4 regions of the Nocardioides sp. NPDC004968 genome follow, and region 2 is predicted to be linked to each of the others. Evidence: riboswitches for the same ligand, from Rfam matches in the RefSeq annotation. Region 2 holds a riboswitch; each other region holds the start of a gene.

Region 1 (4,630 bases), on a different contig from region 2:
ATCGCCATCAGGTGGGAGTTGCGTCGCCCGACGCACCACTCCGGGATGCCCGCGACCGAGCCCATCCACCGCGACGCTGCGTCGGCGTGCGACGAGATCCGCTCGAAGATGTCCTTGTTGAGCGCCGCAGCCTTGTCCGACTCGAACGGCACCCGCTGCTTCTGCAGGTAGTCGTGGTAGCCCATCACGCCCAGCCCGAGGCTGCGGGCCTTCTCGGTGTAGCGCACCGCCCGCTCCAGGCCGCGGATGGTGCGGGCCTTGCGCAGGAACGCCTCGGCGACCGCGTCGAGGAAGACGGTTGCGACGTACGCCGTGTCCTGGTCCTTCCACTCGTCGTAGGTCGAGAGGTTCAGCGAGGAGAGGACGCAGGTATAGGAGTGGTCCTCGTCGGAGAAGAGTGTGATCTCCGAGCACAGGTTGGAGGCCTTGTTGGCCAGCCCGTTGGCCTTGTAGGACTCGGTCTGGGCGGCGTTGACGGTGTCGACCTTCCAGATGTAGCCCTTGCCCAGCACCACCCGGATCTTCAGCACCCGCTGGTAGCGCTCCAGAGCATCGCGATCCCCGGCGAGCATCCGGTCGATGAACGCCTGGCTGAAGATCCAGCCGATGTTCTTGTTGGCGGGCTCGCGGAAGATCAGGTCGGCGAGCTCGAAGAAGTCCGGGTGGTCCACCGGCAGGTAGCCCGCCCAGGAGCCGCGGCGGGTGGCGCCCTGGCTGATCTGGTTGGTCATCTCGACGAAGTTGCAGAAGACCGGGACCACGCCGTTGGCCTTGCCGTTGTCGCTGAACTTCGCGCCGCGGGGCCGGACATCACCGAGGTACGCCGAGGTCCCGAACCCGTTCTGGGAGAGGATCGCCGCCTCCTTGAGGGTCTCGTAGAAGCCCCACACCGAGTCCTCGACGTACGAGCCCTCGCACGAGACGGGCAGACCCCGGTCGGTGCCGAGGTTGGACAGCACCGGCGTCGACGGCGAGAGCCAGCCGTTCCAGATCGCCTCGAAGAACCGCTCCGTCCAGGAGACGCCGTCCTCGCGGGGGTACATCTCGTCGGCGAGGTCGCCGGCGGTGCTGGCGATGGTCTCGTAGCGCTCCCGGACGCTCTGGTCGGCGACGGTGTACTTGGCCTTGAACATGGCGTAGCCCGCCGTGGTCATGAAGGCGGGCACGACGCCCTCGGCCTGCAGGGACTTGCGCTCGGCCGAGAGCGCCTCCCAGTTGTTGTTGCTCATTAGAAGCTGAACTCCGTCTCGCCGATGTTGCGGTTGTATTCGTTGCCGGTGACCTGGAAGAAGTCGTGGAACTGGGTGCCGTTGATGCCGCTGTAGAACCATTCGGCGATCGGGTTGGCCTCGACGTTGAACAGCGGCTCCATCCGCATGTTCTCCAGGGTCATGTCGATGCGGGACCTCACGAAGGTCTCCAGGTCGGCCTGGTCGATGCCGGCGATCGGCCCGTCGTCGAAGAGCATCTCGACGATCCGGGCCTCGTGGGCGTAGAGGTGCTCGGCGACGCCACGGACCCTCGCGAAGAGGTCGTCGCGCTCGGCCTCGAACTTGTCGGCAGGGACGGTGGCGGCGTACTCGTCGAGGGTGGTGTTGAACAGCCAGGCGCCGCCGGTGGCGTGCAGGTTCTCGTCGCGGGCGGAGAAGTTGATGCCGCTGATCACGTTCTGCAGCAGGTTCTTCCCGCCGGACTGGAAGTGCTTGAGGAAGGCGAAGTTGGAGTAGAGGACGCAGTTCTCCATCAGCGTGAAGACGCTCAGCGCGTAGAGCAGGTCCTCGTCGGCGATCGCGTCCCACACGAACTGGATCCGCTCGGCCAGCACCGGGTCGTTCTTGTAGGAGTCGTAGAACTCCTCGGTGTCGATCATCAGGACCTTGTTGAGCTTCGCGTAGAACGGCGCGTGCATGTTCAGCTCGGCGAACGAGAAGGCGTTGGACATCATCTGGACCTCCGGACGCGGGAACGCGTGGAAGATCCGGTCGCCCCACACCTCGCCGCCGAGGATCAGCTCGTAGATGGTGAACAGCTTCAGCGTGGTCTTGACCGCGGCCTGCTCGGCGTCGGTCATGTTGACCAGGAAGTCCTGCTTGTCGTTCTCGACCGGGATCTCCTCGGCGGTCCAGAAGATGCTCCGCTGCTTCTTCGCCAGGTCCTCGGCCATCGGATAGTCGAAGACGTACGCCGACTTCTCGGTGCGGATCGGTAGACCCTCGGTGTCGATCAAGCCCCATGCCCCTTGCTCACGCGGGCCCCCGGCCCGCTGGATGTCTCGTGCATCCGTGCCGGGGCAGGGAGGACGGCGGCAGCGCGCCGGGCGGACCCGGTCACGTGGTGCTCGCTCGATCCCCTGACCTTCCCTCGAGGTCGCGGACCCCACCATGAGGTGGGCACTGGCAGGTCTTCGGACTCGTGGGCGTCATCGTGCTCGGTCCTAGTGGCCGTCGCTTCCCAGGAGCCGGCTTGCTCCCAGTGCTTCGTGACGGCGGTCGTTCCCACTCACCGCTGCGGGGCAGTCCCGGACTCACACCGGGTTCCCTCTTGCCTCTCCCGCCCCGTCGCCGAGGTGGGAGAACCAGCTGCGAGGACCACTATATGCGGGAATTACACCAATGCAACTTCCTAGATCTTGTGTTCTGCCGTGTCGTCGGAAACTTCCCCGACACCGTCTCCGCAGCCCGTGCTAGCCTCTGCGCCGAGTCGAACGCATCCTGATGGATGCCAGGGAACTCCGGTGTGAATCCGGGACTGGCGCGCAGCGGTGAGGGCGACGGCGACGACCAGGAAGCCACTGGGGACCGAGTCCCTGGGAAGGCGGCGTCGCCGGGTGAACCCGAGTCCGAAAACCTGTCGGCTCAGATATACGTCACGGCCCTCGCGACCAGGGTCCAGAGGACCTGAGAGGCCGACCGCCGTGGAAACGCTGTCCCGCGAGACCCTGAGCCCGCGCCGTGCTCGTGAGGGGAGACGACGAGTCCCGTTCGTGCCGCTGGTGGCCGGGCTGCTGCTCGCCTCGGCGCTCAGCGCCGTCGCGTCCCTGGCCTTCGGGTCCGAGCGGATACCGATCGGTGAGGTCGTCGCGACCGTCGGCGACCGGCTCCAGGGCGACGCCACGGGGAAGTGGGACGTGATCGTGTGGGAGCTGCGCGTCCCCAGGGCGCTGATGGCGCTCGCCGTGGGCGCCGGCCTCGCCGTCGCCGGCGCCGGCATGCAGACCCTGGTCCGTAACCCGCTCGCCGACCCGTTCCTGCTCGGGATCAGCTCGGGCGCCTCGGTGGGAGCGACGGCGGCGATCACCACCGGGGCGCTGGGCGGCCTCGGCATCTATGCGGTCTCCGGCGGCGCGCTGCTCGGGGCGGTCGGCTCGGCCATGCTGGTGTGGCTGGTGGCCACCGCACAGGGCGGGTTGACCCCGATCAGGCTGGTGCTCTCGGGTGTCGTGCTCTCCTCGGGGCTCTCCGCGATCGCCTCGTTCCTGGTCTTCATGAGCGATGATCCGCGCGCGGCCGACTCGGTGATGTTCTGGATGCTCGGCAGCGTCGGTGGCGCCAGCTGGGAGAAGCTGTGGCTGCCCGCGGTCCTCAGTCTCGTCCTGGGGCTCGGAATGCTGGCGCTCCACCGTTGGCTGGACGCCCTGGCCGCCGGCCCCGAGACCGCTGCCGCGCTCGGCGTGAACGTCGCGGCGCTGCGTACGACTCTGTTCGTCGCGCTGGCCGTGCTGGTCGGGGTCCTGGTCGCGGTCAGCGGTGGGATCGGGTTCGTGGGGCTGATCGTGCCGCACGCGGCCCGGCTGCTCGTGGGCGCCCAGCACCGGGTGGTGCTCCCGGTCGCGGCCCTGGGAGGCGGGCTGTTCCTGCTGTGGGTCGACGTGCTCGCCCGGGTGGTGGCCCGCCCCCAGGAGATCCCGCTGGGGGTGGTCACCGGCGTCGTCGGCGCGCCGCTCTTCCTGCTGCTGCTGGGCCGTGGCCGGTATCGCTTCGGCGGTAACGCGTGAGCGGCCGGCCCGCGCTGCGGCTGCGCGGGGTCGCGGCCCGGCTGGGCGAGCGCGAGGTGCTTCGCGATGTCGATCTGGACGTGCCGGTGGGCACCCGCCTCGGGATCGTGGGGGTGAACGGCGTGGGCAAGTCGACCCTGCTGCGGATCCTTGCCGGGGTTCTGCGGCCCAGCGCCGGGCTGGCCCATCTCGCCGACGAGACCGGCCGGCTCCACGAGACGGCCCGGATCGGCTCGCGTGAACGCGCCCGGCGGATGGCGTACGTCCCCCAGGAGGAGGTCGTCTCCGCCGAGCTGCTCGTCGGGGAGATGGTGGCGCTGGGCCGGGTGCCCCGCACCCGGCCCTGGTCCCGGGGCGGACGGCAGGAGCGCGAGATCGTCCGGGCGGCTCTCGACGCCGTCGGCCTCGCCGACCGCATCGACGACCCGTGCGAGCGGCTCTCCGGCGGCGAGCGGCGCCGGGCGGTGATGGCCCGCGGCCTCGCCCAGGAGTGCCCGGTGATGCTCCTGGACGAGCCCACCAACCATCTCGATGTCGCCTGGCAGCTGCGGTTGCTTCAAAGCGTCGCCGACCGGGCCGAGACCCTGGTCGCGACCATCCACGACCTCGACCTGGCGCTCCGATCCTTCGACCGGC
Region 2 (4,630 bases):
TGGGCGCTGTCGGGAGCCCAGGCCGGGCGGTGGGGGACCCGGCCGAGCCCGACAACGTCGCGTACGCGGAGGTCCTGGCTGGTCGCCGGCTCCTGCTCGACGACCGCGAGCCGGCGTGCCAGCCGACGCCGGGACATGCCGGCGAGCGGGCTGCCGTCGAGCAGGACGTCCCCGGAGTCCGGTGGCTTCAGCCCGGCCAGGATCCGGATCAGCGAGGACTTCCCGGAACCGTTGGGACCGAGCAGTCCGACGGTGGTGCCGTCCTCGACCTGCAGGGACACCTCGTCGACGACGAGCCGGCCACGGGGAGCCCATCGGACCCGGCCGGCCTCGAGCGCGGTCATCGTCGCGCCCTCAGCAGCACCAGCGCGAAGGCCGGCACCCCGACCAGCGCGGTCGCCACCCCGACCGGAAGCTCCTCGGGGTCGATCACCGTCCGGGCCGCGGTGTCGACCCAGATCAGGAAGATCGCGCCGAGCAGCGCGGTGGCCGGGAGCAGCAGCCGGTGCCCGGCGCCGACCAGCGCGCGGGCGAAGTGGGGCAGGACCAGACCGACGAAGCCGATCGCTCCGGACGTGGAGACGATGACGGCCGTCATCAGCGCCGTGAGCACGAGGAGCACGGCCCGGATGCGCGTGACGTCGACGCCGAGCGAAGCCGCCGCGTCGTTGCCGAACGCGAACGCGTCCAGCCACCCGGCGCCCGCGACGCAGCAGAGCAGCCCGCCGAGCACGATCACCCCGCAGACGAGTACGTCGGTCCAGCTCGCCGAGGAGAGCGACCCGAGCAGCCAGAAGAGCACTCCGCGCGTCTGCTCGGCGTCGGCCGCGGTGAACACGATGAACGAGGTGAGTGCCGAGAAGAGCTGGGTGGCGGCGATGCCGGCCAGCACGAGCCGGTCGGTGGTGCCGCCGGCGAGCGAGGCCAGCAGCAGCACGAGCGCGAACGAGACGAGCGCGCCCGCGAACGCCCCGGTGGAGAGACCGATCGCGCCCGAGCCGACGCCGAGCACGACGACCGCGACCGCCCCGGTGGAGGCTCCAGAGGAGATCCCGAGCACGAACGGGTCGGCGAGCGGGTTGCGCAGCAGCGACTGCAGGATCACTCCGCAGATCGCCAGTCCGGCTCCGCAGATCCCGGCCAGCAACGTACGCGGCAGCCGCAGGTCCCACACGATGCTCTGTTGGAGCAGAGTGAGGTCGGAGAGCCCGAGCCCGGCCCTGTCGGCGACGACGCCGTAGACGTCGGCGACGCTCAGGTCGGAGGGCCCAACGGTGATGGCGCCTGCGACCGAGGCCAGCACCACCAGCGGCGCCACCAGCAGGACGCCGGCGCGGGGGAGGCGTACGGGCATCAGCGGAGGTCGAGGTCGGCCAGCTGGTCCGCGACGTTCTCGACCGCGTAGACGGTGCGGATCGAGGGGTTGAGCTCGGCTCCGGAGAGCGTCACGAAGCGATCGTTCCGGACTGCGTCCATCCGGGCGGTGACCGGGTTGCTCTTCAGGTAGTCGATCTTGGCGCGTGCGGTCTCGGCGGTCTGGCTCTTGCGGGTCAGGTCGCCGAGGACGATGACATCGGGGTTGCGCTCGGCGACGGTCTCCCAGTTGATCTGCGGCCACTCGTCGGTGGTGTCGTCGAAGACGTTCTCGATGCCGAGGGTGCGGCCGATGATCCCCGGGCCGCCGCAGCAGCCGGCCAGATAGGGCGACTCGGAGTTGGCGAACCAGTACATCGCGCTCACCTCGCCCTTTGGCGCCTCGGTCCGGGCGGTCTCCAGCCGCTTCGACAGGTCGGCGACGAGCTCCTCGCCCCGCTCGGGGACGCCGAAGATCCGCGCCAGGTCGGTGATCTCCTGGAAGATCGTGTCGATCTCGAGGGCGTCGTGGCGGGTGCCGTCGTCATCGCCCTCGTTGTCCTTGAGACACTCGGCGGGGGAGAGGTAGGAGCCGACGCCGAGCTTCTCCAGGTCCTCGGGCGTGGTCACCCCGCCCTCGCCCAGCGTGCTGATGAATGAGGCCGTGACGAAGTCCGGCTCGGCCTCCAGGACGCGCTCGTAGGAGGGCGCGTTCTCGGCCATCCGGGGCACGTCCTTGTTGTCCGCGGCCAGCGAGTCGAGCACCGGGTCGGTCCAGGTCGCAGTTCCGGCCATCCGGTCGGCCAGTCCGAGCGAGAGCAGGATCTCCGTGGAGCCCTGGTTGAGCGAGACGACGCGCTCGGGCGGTGCCTCGAGGGTGATCTCGCGCCCGCAGTTGGTCAGGGTGAGCGGGAAGCCGGTGGTGTCGGCGGCCGCCTGCTGTGCGCCGGAGGGCTGGTCGGCGGCGCAGCCGGCCAGTGCGGAGCAGAGCACCAGGACGGTGCTCGCGGTGAACGTTCGGATGGTGCGGGAGAGGTGCACGTCGGTCCTCGAGCTGGTCGCGGGCTGGTGCGCGTCGCCCGTCCTGACCGGCAGCGGTCTGCTGCAGGGCCAGCAGGTCTTCGGACTCGGGATCGACCGGCGCGAGACGCCTTCCCAGGCCCGAGGGCCCAGTGGCACAGTGTCCCGTCCGTCACCCACACCGCTGCGCGTCAGTCCCGGACTCTCACCGGGTTCCCGTGCCGGGACTACGTCCCAAGCGGCTGGCTCCAAGACCGTAGCAGGGGGCCCCGCCCCCGTGGGGGACGACCTCAGCCCTCGCGATGGGCGCTCAGCCCGTCCTCCCCGGGCGCGACCGAGTCGTGGAGTCTGATCGTGTGGTCGTAGTGCTCCTCGGCCATCGGCCGGTAGTCGATCCGCGGCTCCGTCATCACGCCCTCGAGACGTACGCTCAGGTCGGCCTCGATCCGCGCCATGACCTGGGCGTCGATGGTGTCGGTGTCGGTGATCAGGTGCGGGCGCAGCGGGTCCATCCCGGTGTACCAGAACGTGCCGTGCAGAAGGGGCCACAGGACGTCCTCGATGTCGCCGCTGATCCCGCGCGGGCCCAGCGTCGCGGCCCGGTCACCGGCGGTGACGATCGTCAGCGCGCGCTTGCCGACCAGACCACCCTTGCCGTACTTGAGCGGCTTGCCGGTCTCCGGATCCGGTACGTCGAAGGCGAACCCCGACTCGAAGACCCGGTCGATCCAGCCCTTGAGGATGGCCGGCACCGAATACCACCACAGCGGGAACTGCACGACCAGCAGATCGGCCTCCCGCAGCCGGTCCTGGTGGCGGCGTACGTCGGCCTCGCCCCGCTCCACCAGAAGTGGATTGAAACCTTCTCGATAGAGGTCGATCTCGTCGACGCTCCAGCCGGCGGCGCCGAGCGTGTTCGCGCCGACCTCGCGCAACCGTCCGTTGAGTGATGACGCGTGCGGATGTGCCCATACCCAGAGTGCGTGCATGGGTCTCTGAACGCCGTCTGACGCGGCGGGATTCCCGCCCGGATGCGGGCGGGCGCCGACGCGGTCTGATGACAAAGTCCGGATCTCGCTCAAATTAGCGGCCTCAGAGTGTTGACGTATGTGATTGCCATCACTAGCGTAAACCAGGCTTGAAACCTTTCAATTCGAGGAGCTGCCCATGCCGGACACACCCGCCGCACTGGAGCTGCGGGACGTGGCCAAGTCGTTCGGCCCCGTACGCGCCCTCCGGTCCGGAAGCCTCCGGGTCGAGGCCGGATCCATCCACGCGCTCGTGGGGGAGAACGGTGCCGGGAAGTCGACCCTGGTCAAGATCGTCGCCGGGCTCTATCGCCGCGACGCCGGCGACTACCTGCTCTCCGGGGAACAGGTCGACTTCCGCAACACCGCCGACGCCAAGCAGGCCGGGGTCGCGGTCATCTACCAGGAGCCGACCCTCTTCCCCGACCTCTCGGTCACCGAGAACATCTTCATGGGACGCCAGCCGACCAACCGCTGGGGCAAGATCGACCGCGCCGCGATGCGCACCGAGGTCGTCGAGCTCTTCGCCCGGCTGGGTGTCCCGATCGAGCCCGACCGTCCGACCGAGGGTCTTTCGATCGCCGACCAGCAGCTGATCGAGATCGCCAAGGCGCTCTCGCTCGACGCCAAGGTCCTGATCATGGACGAGCCGACCGCCGCCCTGTCGGGCAACGAGGTCGAGCGGCTGATGAGCGTGGCGCGCACGCTACGCGACCAGGGCTGCGCCGTCGTCTTCATCTCGCACCGCTTCGATGAGGTGTTCGCCCTCTGCGACACGATCACGGTGATGCGCGACGGCGCCTACATCTCCACCGACCCCATCTCGGCGGTCACCGAGGACGAGATCGTCCAGCGGCTCGTCGGGCGGGAGGTCTCCGACCTCTACCCGAAGCTCGAGGCCACCGTCGGCAAGCCCCTGCTCGAGGTCAAGGGCCTCACCCGCACCGGCCTGTTCCAGGACATCAGCCTCACCGTCCGCGAGGGCGAGATCGTCGGCCTGGCCGGCCTCGTCGGAGCCGGGCGCAGCGAGGTCGCGCAGGCGATCTTCGGCGTCGACCCCTACGAGAGCGGCGAGGTCACCCTCGAGGGCCGGCCGGTCCCGCCGGGTGACCCGAGACGAGCGATCGAGATGGGGCTGGCGTTCGTCCCCGAGGACCGCCGCCAGCACGGTCTCGTCCTGGACGCACCGATCTCACGCAACATCACCCTGCCCACGAGCGGCCGGCTCG
Region 3 (4,630 bases), on a different contig from region 2:
CCTGGTGCTCGAGCGCACCGAGGCCCTGGCGATCACCAACGCGGTCAAGAACGTCGCCACCGGCGTCGCCAACGGCACCGCGGCGATCGCGTACGTCTTCTTCGCTCCCGTGGACTGGCCCGCCGCGATCGCCCTCGGATCGGGAGCCGTGATCGGCGGCTTCCTGGGGCCCGCGATCGTCAGGGTCGCGCCCGAGCGCCCGCTGCGCTGGCTGGTCGGTCTGGCCGGCCTAGGTCTCGCCCTGCACCTCGCCACAACCTGACCCCGACTCGGCCCGATAGGCTCCGGCCGCTGTCACGGGTCATAGGAGGACGAAGCGTTCATGGGTTCGAGCAACATCTCGGTGCGCGCCCGGGTGCGTGCGCTGGTCGAGGACGACCTCTTCCAGAAGACGATCATCGGGGTGATCATCCTCAACGCGGTGGTCCTCGGGGTGGAGACGATGGTCCCCGAACACCTCGCCCACGAGCTGGCGCTGCTCGACAGCGTGCTCCTCGGTGTCTTCGTCGTCGAGCTGGTGCTTCGGCTGGTGGCGTACGGACCGAAGTTCTTCCGAGACCCGTGGAACATCTTCGACACCGTGATCGTCGCGATCGCGCTGGTGCCGGCGACCGGACCGATGTCGGTGCTGCGGGCGCTGCGGATCCTGCGCGTGCTGCGCCTGGTCAACTCGGTCCCGTCCATGCGCCGCGTCGTCGACGGCCTGATCGCGGCGATGCCCGGGATGGGCTCGGTCGCGGCGCTGCTGGGGCTGATGATGTACGTCGCGGTGGTCATCTCGACCAACCTCTACAGCTCGATCGCGCCGGAGTACTTCGGCGACCTCGGCACCAGCGCGTTCACGCTGTTCCAGACCATGACCGGGGAGGCCTGGCCCGACATCGCCCGTGAGGTCATGGCCGAGGACCCCTCCGCCTGGATCTTCTTCGTCGTCTTCATCCTGGTGATGACCTTCGCGGTCCTCAACCTCTTCCTCGCCGTGGTCGTCTCCGGCATGGAGAGCGTCGAGACTCTCGCCGAGCACGAGGAGGAGACCGACGCCGAGATGATGGCCATCCTCACCTCGTTGCGCGAGGACCTCACCGCCGTACGCGAGGAGTTGGCCGCGACCCGGGCGGAGCTGCGGTCGGACTCAGATCTGGACTCAGCTGCCCGCTGAGGTGATCTCCTGCAGGACCACGTTGCGGGGGCCGTCGGCGGTGCCCTTGACCACCCGCAGGAAGTAGGGCTGGTCGGGGTTGTGGTTCGGGTCGAAGGTCCAGTTCCCGCGGGGGCTGACGATGGTGCCGACCGAGCCGAGGGAGTCGGCGATCTCGTTGCGGTTGACGTCGTCGGAGAGGTCGAGCGCCTTGTCGAGCGCGGCCGCGGCGTCGTAGGCCTGCACCGAGTAGACCGTCGGGGTGGCGTCGTACGCCTTGCGGTAGTCCTTCACGAAGGCGTCGTTCATCAGCGAGTCCATCGCATCGCTGTAGTGCAGCGCGGTGCGTACGCCGGACGCGGTGCTGCCCAGCGCGGACAGCACGTCGCCCTCGGTGAGGAAGCCCGGGCCGTAGAGTCTGGTGCTCTTGGCCAGCCCGGACTCGCGGTACTGCCTCACGAACGCCTCCGCCTCCTTGCCGGCATAGGCGGCGAAGATCGCGTCCGCGCCCGAGTCCTTCGCCTTGTCGAAGAGGCCCGACCACTCCTCGGTCACGCCGGCCGGGGTGTAGCTCTGACCCGCCACGCTGCTGCCAGCCGCCTCCAGGGCGATCATGAAGCTGTCGGAGAACTCGTGACCGGCCGCGTCGTCGGAGCCGATGACGTACGCCGTGCCTCGGTCGGTCTCCTGGGCGACCGCCTTCCCGAGGGCGCCGCCGATGTCAGAGTTGGTGGAGGACGTACGCCACAGGTAGTCGGAGCCGTCGGTGAGCTGGTCGGCGCCGGCGCCGGTCACGATCAGCGGCGTCTCGCTGTTGTTCGCGACGTCCTTGGCCGCGAGCGCCGTCTCCGAGCTCACCAACCCGACGACCGCCTGGACCTCGTCGTCCTGGATCAGCCTGGTCACCGCGGCGACGCCGGTCTCGGCCCGGTCGCCCTCGTCGGCGTCGACGACGTCGATCAGCCGGCCGCCGAGCTTCCCGCCGTGCTGGTCGAGGTAGAGGTCGAAGCCTCGTGACATGTCGGTGCCGATCGACTTGTGGACGCCGGAGGTCGGCACCACCAGACCGATCGAGACCTTCGCCTCCGAGGTCGTGGCGCAGGCTGTCAAACCGAGCGCGAGCGCCGGGATGGGCGCGAGAACGAAGCGTTGCCGGCGAGCCGAGCCTGTCACGGGAGACTCCATCTGTGGGGGTGGCCTCGGGAGATTTCGAGTAGCCGAACACTGGCACAGACCGCGGCCGGGCGGTGAGCAATTCGGCGCCGTGTCCGCAAGTCGGTAGTCTCGCCCTGCCAGTCGTACTCCATGCCTGATGGGGTCAGGGAACCCGGTGAAAGTCCGGGACTGACGCGCAGCGGTGAGGATGACGGGCGGGGCACGCCCTCCTTCCGGGGAGGGCAGCCACTGGAGCCTGGCTCCGGGAAGGCGCTCCGTTCCGATCGATTCCGAGTCCGAAGACCTGCTGGCTCTGGCGGCGCCCGCCGCCAGGTCACCACGTGCCCCGCGCAAGGGCACATGACGCAGAGCAGGTGTCCTGATGGCGCGAGTCCGAACCGACCGGTGCCCCGGAGTCGGTCGTCCATGGGCGGCCGAGGACGGCCTGCTGGTGCGGCTGCGCCTGATCGGCGGGTCCGTCTCGTCCGCCGCGCTGCTCTCGCTGATCTCCGTGGCGGAGACCTACGGCGACGGGCGGATCTATCTCACCGGTCGCGCCAACCTGCAGGTGCGCGGCCTGCCGAGTCTCGACGGCGGGCTGCCCGGCGAGGTGCTCACCGCGCTGAAGGCGACCGGTCTGGTTCCGGCGCAGACCCACGAGCTCGTACGCAACGTGATGGTCTCTCCGCAGACCGGGCTCGCCGGGGGCCGCGCCGACCTGCGCGGCGTCGCGGCGTCGCTGGACCGGCTGCTGTGCGCCTCGCCGCGGCTGGCCGCGCTGCCGGGGCGGTTCCTCTTCGTGCTCGACGACGGTCGCGGCGACCTGGTCTCGCGGGAGTGCGACCTCGGGCTGGTGGCGCTCTCCGCCGTCGAGGGTCAGCTCCGGGTCGGTGACTCGTGGGGGCCCGTCGTACCGCTCACCGAGGCCGCGTCCCGGCTGGTCGCGCTCGCCTCGCGCTTCTTGGACGTACGCGGCGAGGGGCCGTCCGCGCCCTGGCACGTCGCCGAGCTGGACGCACCGATGGTCGAGCCGGTCGCGGCCGACGATCGGGTCCCGGCCGAGGCCGAGGAGCTCGGCTTCGGGCAGGTGCCCGGTGGCGAGCACGTCGCCGCCCCGGACGGAGCCCTGGACCGGGCCGCGGTCTCGGCTCTTGCGGAGCGGGCGCCGGCGGTGGTGGTGACGCCGTGGCGCGGCGTACTCGTGCCTTCGCCGCAGGTGCGCCCTCCTCGGCGCTACGACTACATCGACCAGGGGCCGGCGATCTACGTCGACTCCTTCGCGACCATCCGGCGCGAGGCCGACCTCTCCGCCGTGCCCGCCGACGCCGAGCGGCTCGCGGTGCGGATGATTCACGGCAGCGGGCAGGTCGACCTCGCCTCCGACCTGGTCATCCACCCCGATCTGGTGAAGGCCGCTAGGGGCGCGCTGGAGGCCGGGGCGCCGATCCTGTGCGACGCGACGATGGTCGCCACCGGGGTCACCCGCAGCCGGCTCCCGCGCGACAACGAGGTGCTCTGCATGCTCGGCGACGACCGGGTCCCGGCGCTCGCCCGGGAGTGGGCGACGACCCGTACCGCCGCCGCGCTGTCGCTGTGGGAGCCCTACCTCGAGGGTGCGGTGGTCGCCATCGGCAACGCCCCGACGGCCCTCTTCCACCTGCTCGAGATGATCCTCGACGGCGGTCCGCGGCCGGCGGCGATCGTCGGCTGCCCGGTCGGCTTCATCGGCGCGGCCGAGTCCAAGGAGGCGCTGGCCGCCTTCGCCGACGAGCACGGGATCGACATCCCCTTCGTCACCGTCCGGGGCCGCCGCGGCGGCTCCGCGATGACCTCCTCCGCCCTCAACGCACTCGCCCAGGAGCAGGAATGAGCACGGATGTACGCGGGCGGTTCACCGTTGTCGGCATCGGTCCCGGCGATCCCGAGCTGATCACCCTCAAGGCCGCCCGGCTGATCGGCGCGGCCCCGGTGATCGCCTACCACGCCGGGGTGCGCAAGCAGTCGCACGCTCGCCGGATCGCGTCCTCGCTGATCCCTGCGGAGGCGATCGAGGAGGAGCTGCGCTACCCGGTCACCACCGGCACCACCTCGCACCCGGGCGGCTATGTCGGGGCGATGGCCGAGTTCTACGAGTCCTGCGCGGTCCGGCTCTCCGCTCACCTCGACGCCGGCCGCGACGTGGTCCTGCTCGCCGAGGGCGACCCGCTCTTCTACGGCTCCTCGATGTATCTCCACGACCGGTTCAAGGAGGTCTACGAGACCTCCGTCGTGCCGGGCGTCCCCGCCTTCGCGGCCGCCACCGCCGCGGTCTCCACCCCGCTGGTGCGCCAGACCGAC
Region 4 (4,630 bases), on a different contig from region 2:
GTGCTGCTCGGTCAGCAGTACGTCGCGGACCCGTCCCGTTCGGCGGGAGACCTCAACCCGGTCTGGGCCTACGCGCAGGTCCCGCACGGCTACGAGGGCGACGCCACCGACGCGGTGCTGGCCCAGATCGAGCGCTTCGCCCCCGGCTTCCGCGATCAGATCGTGGCGACGCACGTCACCACACCGGCCGACTACGCGGCGTACAACCTCAACTACGTCGGGGGTGACATCTCAACCGGCGCCAACACCCTTCGCCAGCTCATCGTCCGGCCCACCCTCGCCGGCTACGACACCGGCATCCCCGGGATGTTCCTCTGCTCCGCCGCCACCCCGCCCGGCGCCGGCGTCCACGGCATGTGCGGCTACCACGCCGCCCACCGCGCTCTACGCCACCTGGATGGGGATCACTCCCCCGCCCGGTGATCGGCCCACCAGCCGGCCCACCTCGTGTCGAGCTGCCCGAAGTCGGTGCCGTCGAGGCCGTACGTGCTGAGGATGGCCATCGACGTGCCGGCCGGGTCGGCGTCCGACGGCGCGGTGCCGGCGATCACCAGCAGGCCCTCGCCCCATGCGTCGACCGTCACGCCCAGCTGGTGCGCCGAGCGGAACCAGACCTCGCCAGTCACGTCCTCGCCGGCGATCGTCGTTGTGTAGCGGCTGCCCCGGGGCTGGTCGGCGACAGCGTCGAGGCCGAGCCGCTCGATGACGGTGCCCGAGTAGGTGCCGCGATCGGCGAAGAACAGCGTGCGGCGCGTCATGCCGGGCCGGCGCTCGAGCGCGAACCGAAGCTGATGCATGAACGACGTCCATCCCTCGGTGACATCGTCGTAGTACGAGTCCCAGTCCGGGTTGCCGGACAACGGCGCACGAGTCAGCGTGATTCGGACACCGTCGCCGTCCGGCTGGATCTCGAATTTGTCGCCGCCGTTGACGACCAGTGTGCGCCGGTCGGCCTCCTCGACGACGTCGGTGAAGTAGATCGAGTCGATCTCGGCCTCGGCCTCATCGGTGTCCCAGCCGTGCCACTGTCGGATGGCGGCCGGATCCCGCAGCGCCTGCCACGCGGCATCGGCCGAGGCCGACGCGGTGACCTCGATCCGCGGCGTCTCGCCGCGCTGAATGTCATTCATCACTCTGCTCCTGTTCGGACGGTTCGGCCACCGCGGCCGGGGCGGGATGCCCGCCGATGACCACGCGGTACTGACGACCGGTCGGGCTGTCGAAGCTTTCGGCCGTACGCCGCAGCGCTTCGGTCAGCTCCTCGGTGAATCTGTGCACGTCGGCGGCGTCAGCGAAGCGCACGGCGGCCTCGATCGTGAACGTGAGCAGGCGCTTGCCCTGCTCGTCTGCCTTGACCTGCATACGGGCTACATCCCGCACGGTGGCTGCCGCGACCCCGACCAGGTGGTCGGCGGCGAACTGGTCCATGATCCGCCCGGCGCTCTCAGCAGACTCGGATCCGCGGCCCATCACCGATGGGTCGACCACGATCGCACCCGGCTTCGCACGCACGATCCGCTCGACGAATCCGCGGCGCTTCCGCTCCTCGACCAGCTCCACCAACCCGGCCGACTCGAGCGCCCGCAGATGGTAGTTCACCCGCTGGCGAGGCAGCTCGAGCACGGCAGCGAGCTGGGTGGCCGACGTGGGCTCCTGCAGGTGACCGAGCAGCTGCCGACGAATAGGCGACAGCGCCGCGGCCACCCGGTCCGGCTCGTCGACATAGATGATGCCGTTGCTCACAAGATCCAGGATGCAATTGACAAACAGATTTGTCAATTGAGGTGATCGCCCCAGAAACCAGGTGCCACCGACGTACGTCCTGGCTAACGTCTGGCCCATGCCGCAAGCCCGTCTGCGCACCGAGCGCCTCGACCTGGTCCCGCTTTCCGAGGAGCATCTGCCGTTCCTCGTCGAGCTCAACTCGGACCCCGTGGTGCTCCGCCATCTGTTCACCCGCGCGCTCAGGCCGGAGGAGACCGAGGAGCGGATGCACAAGTGGATCCGGGTGGCGAAGGAGACGGAGGCGCTGGGCAAGTGGATCGGGTACGCGGCCGGTGAGGCCGTCGGGCTCTACATGTTCGAGCCGCCCGACAACCCGCCGCGCACCGATGCCGCCGAGCTGGGCTACCGGCTCCCGCAACGCCAGTGGCGCAAGGGCTATGCGAAGGAAGGCTCGCTCGAGCTGCTCCGCCACGGGTTCGAGGACCTCGGGATCGATCGGGTGATCGCGCAGACGATGGCGGTCAACGAGGCGTCCCGCGCGACCATGGTCGCTGTCGGGATGAGCTTCGTACGCGCCTTCCACGAGACCTTCGACGAACCGCTCGCCGGGCACGCCGACGGCGAGGTCGAGTACGAGGTCACCCGCGAGACCTGGCTCGCGCGCCACGCGGGGTAGGCTGCGAGCACGCTCGTGGCGCAGGAACCCGGTGAGAGTCCGGGGCGGTTCCGCCACTGTGACGTCCGTACAGCTTCTGGGCACGGACACAGCCAGACACTGGCCACGGGCAATCCGACCGATCGACGGGGCGAGAACCCCTAGGAGGAACTCGGCATGGCCGACTCTGCACGCGTACGCATCGCCCTTCTGTCCACCTCGGACACCGACCTGCTCTCGGCCCGTGCCAGCGGCGCCGAGTACGCCTGGGCGAACCCGTCGCGAGCGACCGATCTGGAGCAGGTCGTGGCCGACGCCGACCTGGTCGTCTTCCGGCTCCTCGGCTCGCCCACCGACCTGTGGGACGGCCTGAGCGCCGTCAAGGAGCGCGGCACGCCGGTCGTGGTCCTCGGCGGCGAGCAGCAGCCGAGCGCCGAGCTGATGGAGCACTCCACCGTTCCGATGGGTGTCGCCGCCGAGGCTCACCGCTATCTCGCCGAGGGCGGGCCGACGAACCTCGCCCAGCTGCACGCGTTCCTCTCCGACACGGTCCTGCTGACCGGCTTCGGGTTCGAGCCGCCGGCCTCCGTCCCGGCCTGGGGCGTCCCGGAGCGGGTTGTGAACCCCAGCGTGGCCCATGGGTCACCCTCAGCTTCACAACTCCCCAGGATCGGGGTGCTCTACTACCGCGCCCACGAGACCAGCGGGAACACCGCGTTCGCCCACGCGCTGGCCGACGCCATCGACGCGACTGGCGCGGCCACCGGCGTACCCGTCTTCGCGGGTTCCCTCCGCTCGGCCCCCGATGACCTCTACGAGGCGCTCGGCACCCTCGACGCGCTGATCGTGACCGTGCTCGCGGCCGGTGGCTCCGTGCCTGCCTCGGCGAGCGCCGGTGGCGAGGACGAGGCCTGGGACGTGGAGCGGATGGCGGCGCTCGACATCCCGGTGCTGCAGGGCCTGTGCCTGACCAGCTCGCGCGCGGAGTGGGAGGTCTCCGACGACGGCGTCACGCCGCTCGACTCAGCCAACCAGATCGCGATCCCCGAGTTCGACGGGCGGATCATCACCGCCCCGTTCTCCTTCAAGGAGCTCGACGAGCAGGGTCTCCCCCACTACGTCGCCGACCCCGAGCGCACCGCGCGGGTCGCCCGGATCGCGGTCAACCACGCCCGCCTGCGGCACACGGCCAACCCCGACAAGCGCCTCGCGCTGGTGCTCTCCGCCTACCCCACCAAGCACTCCCGGATCGGCAACGCGGTCGGCCTGGACACCCCGGTCTCCGCGATCCGGATGCTGCGCCGGCTCCGCGAGGAGGGCTATGACCTGGGACAGGACAACGAGGTCGTACGCATCCTCGACTCCGTCGCCGCCGAGGAGGGCGACACCGCCGCCGGCGACGCGCTGATCCACGCGCTGATCGCGGCCGGTGGCCAGGACGAGGAGTGGCTGACCAACGCCCAGCTCACCGACGCCCACGTCCGCATCTCGAAGGCCGACTACGACAAGTGGACTGCGGATCTCCCGGCTGACCTGCGCGAACAGATGGTCGAGACCTGGGGGCCGACGCCGGGGAGCCTGTTCGTCAACGACTCGGGTGAGCTCGTGCTGGCCACGCTCCAGGCCGGCAACATCGTCATCCTGATCCAGCCGCCGCGCGGGTTCGGCGAGAACCCGGTCGCGATCTACCACGACCCGGACCTGCCGCCGTCGCACCACTACCTCGGTGCCTACCGCTGGCTCGAGCACGGCTTCCGCGCCGACGCCGTGGTCCACCTCGGCAAGCACGGCTCGATGGAGTGGCTGCCCGGCAAGAACGCCGCGCTCTCGGCGTCCTGCGGCCCGGATGCGGCCATCGGCAACATGCCGCTGATCTACCCGTTCCTGGTCAACGACCCCGGCGAGGGCGCCCAGGCGAAGCGCCGCGCGCACGCCACGATCATCGATCACCTGGTGCCGCCGATGGCACGCGCGGAGTCCTACGGCGACATCGCGCGGCTGGAGTCGTTGATGGAGGAGTACGACCGGATCTCGTCCATGGACCCGGCCAAGCTGCCCGCCATCCGCGGCGAGATCTGGCAGCTGATGAAGGCCGCCGAGCTCCACCGCGACCTCGGCATGGAGGAGCGGCCCGAGGACGACGACTTCGACGACTTCATGCTCCACATCGACGGCTGGCTCTGCGAGATCAAGGACGCCCAGATCCGCGACGGCCTGCACATCCTGGGCGCCGCGCCCGAGGGCGAGGCG

The links. A riboswitch is a leader RNA that binds a small molecule or an ion and turns the genes downstream of it on or off. The one in region 2 is predicted to bind cobalamin.
Region 1: another riboswitch for cobalamin. It lies ahead of ABZU72_RS28175 (ribonucleotide-diphosphate reductase subunit beta); the one in region 2 lies ahead of ABZU72_RS19660 (ABC transporter substrate-binding protein).
Region 3: another riboswitch for cobalamin. It lies ahead of ABZU72_RS27670 (nitrite reductase); the one in region 2 lies ahead of ABZU72_RS19660 (ABC transporter substrate-binding protein).
Region 4: another riboswitch for cobalamin. It lies ahead of cobN (cobaltochelatase subunit CobN); the one in region 2 lies ahead of ABZU72_RS19660 (ABC transporter substrate-binding protein).

Annotation. Positions count from the first base shown of each region.
Region 1 covers NZ_JBEXJF010000063.1:3,986-8,615, reverse strand. The annotation lists gene ABZU72_RS28180 (ribonucleotide reductase N-terminal alpha domain-containing protein) at 1-1,229, opposite strand, end outside; gene ABZU72_RS28175 (ribonucleotide-diphosphate reductase subunit beta) at 1,229-2,227, opposite strand; cobalamin riboswitch at 2,378-2,595, opposite strand; cobalamin riboswitch at 2,685-2,870, shown strand; gene ABZU72_RS28170 (iron ABC transporter permease) at 2,984-3,994, shown strand; gene ABZU72_RS28165 (ABC transporter ATP-binding protein) at 3,991-4,630, shown strand, end outside.
Region 2 covers NZ_JBEXJF010000023.1:57,268-61,897, forward strand. The annotation lists gene ABZU72_RS19650 (ABC transporter ATP-binding protein) at 1-344, opposite strand, end outside; gene ABZU72_RS19655 (iron chelate uptake ABC transporter family permease subunit) at 341-1,354, opposite strand; gene ABZU72_RS19660 (ABC transporter substrate-binding protein) at 1,354-2,394, opposite strand; cobalamin riboswitch at 2,448-2,635, opposite strand; gene ABZU72_RS19665 (NAD(P)H-dependent oxidoreductase) at 2,664-3,362, opposite strand; gene ABZU72_RS19670 (sugar ABC transporter ATP-binding protein) at 3,541-4,630, shown strand, end outside.
Region 3 covers NZ_JBEXJF010000056.1:16,160-20,789, reverse strand. The annotation lists gene ABZU72_RS27685 (sulfite exporter TauE/SafE family protein) at 1-262, shown strand, start outside; gene ABZU72_RS27680 (ion transporter) at 323-1,159, shown strand; gene ABZU72_RS27675 (ABC transporter substrate-binding protein) at 1,145-2,311, opposite strand; cobalamin riboswitch at 2,415-2,620, shown strand; partial or broken gene ABZU72_RS27670 (nitrite reductase) at 2,676-2,864, shown strand; gene ABZU72_RS27665 (precorrin-8X methylmutase) at 3,510-4,163, shown strand; gene cobJ (precorrin-3B C(17)-methyltransferase) at 4,160-4,630, shown strand, end outside.
Region 4 covers NZ_JBEXJF010000041.1:3,927-8,556, reverse strand. The annotation lists gene ABZU72_RS24845 (NAD(P)/FAD-dependent oxidoreductase) at 1-423, shown strand, start outside; gene ABZU72_RS24840 (hypothetical protein) at 405-1,130, opposite strand; gene ABZU72_RS24835 (helix-turn-helix domain-containing protein) at 1,123-1,743, opposite strand; gene ABZU72_RS24830 (GNAT family N-acetyltransferase) at 1,841-2,401, shown strand; cobalamin riboswitch at 2,379-2,524, shown strand; gene cobN (cobaltochelatase subunit CobN) at 2,558-4,630, shown strand, end outside.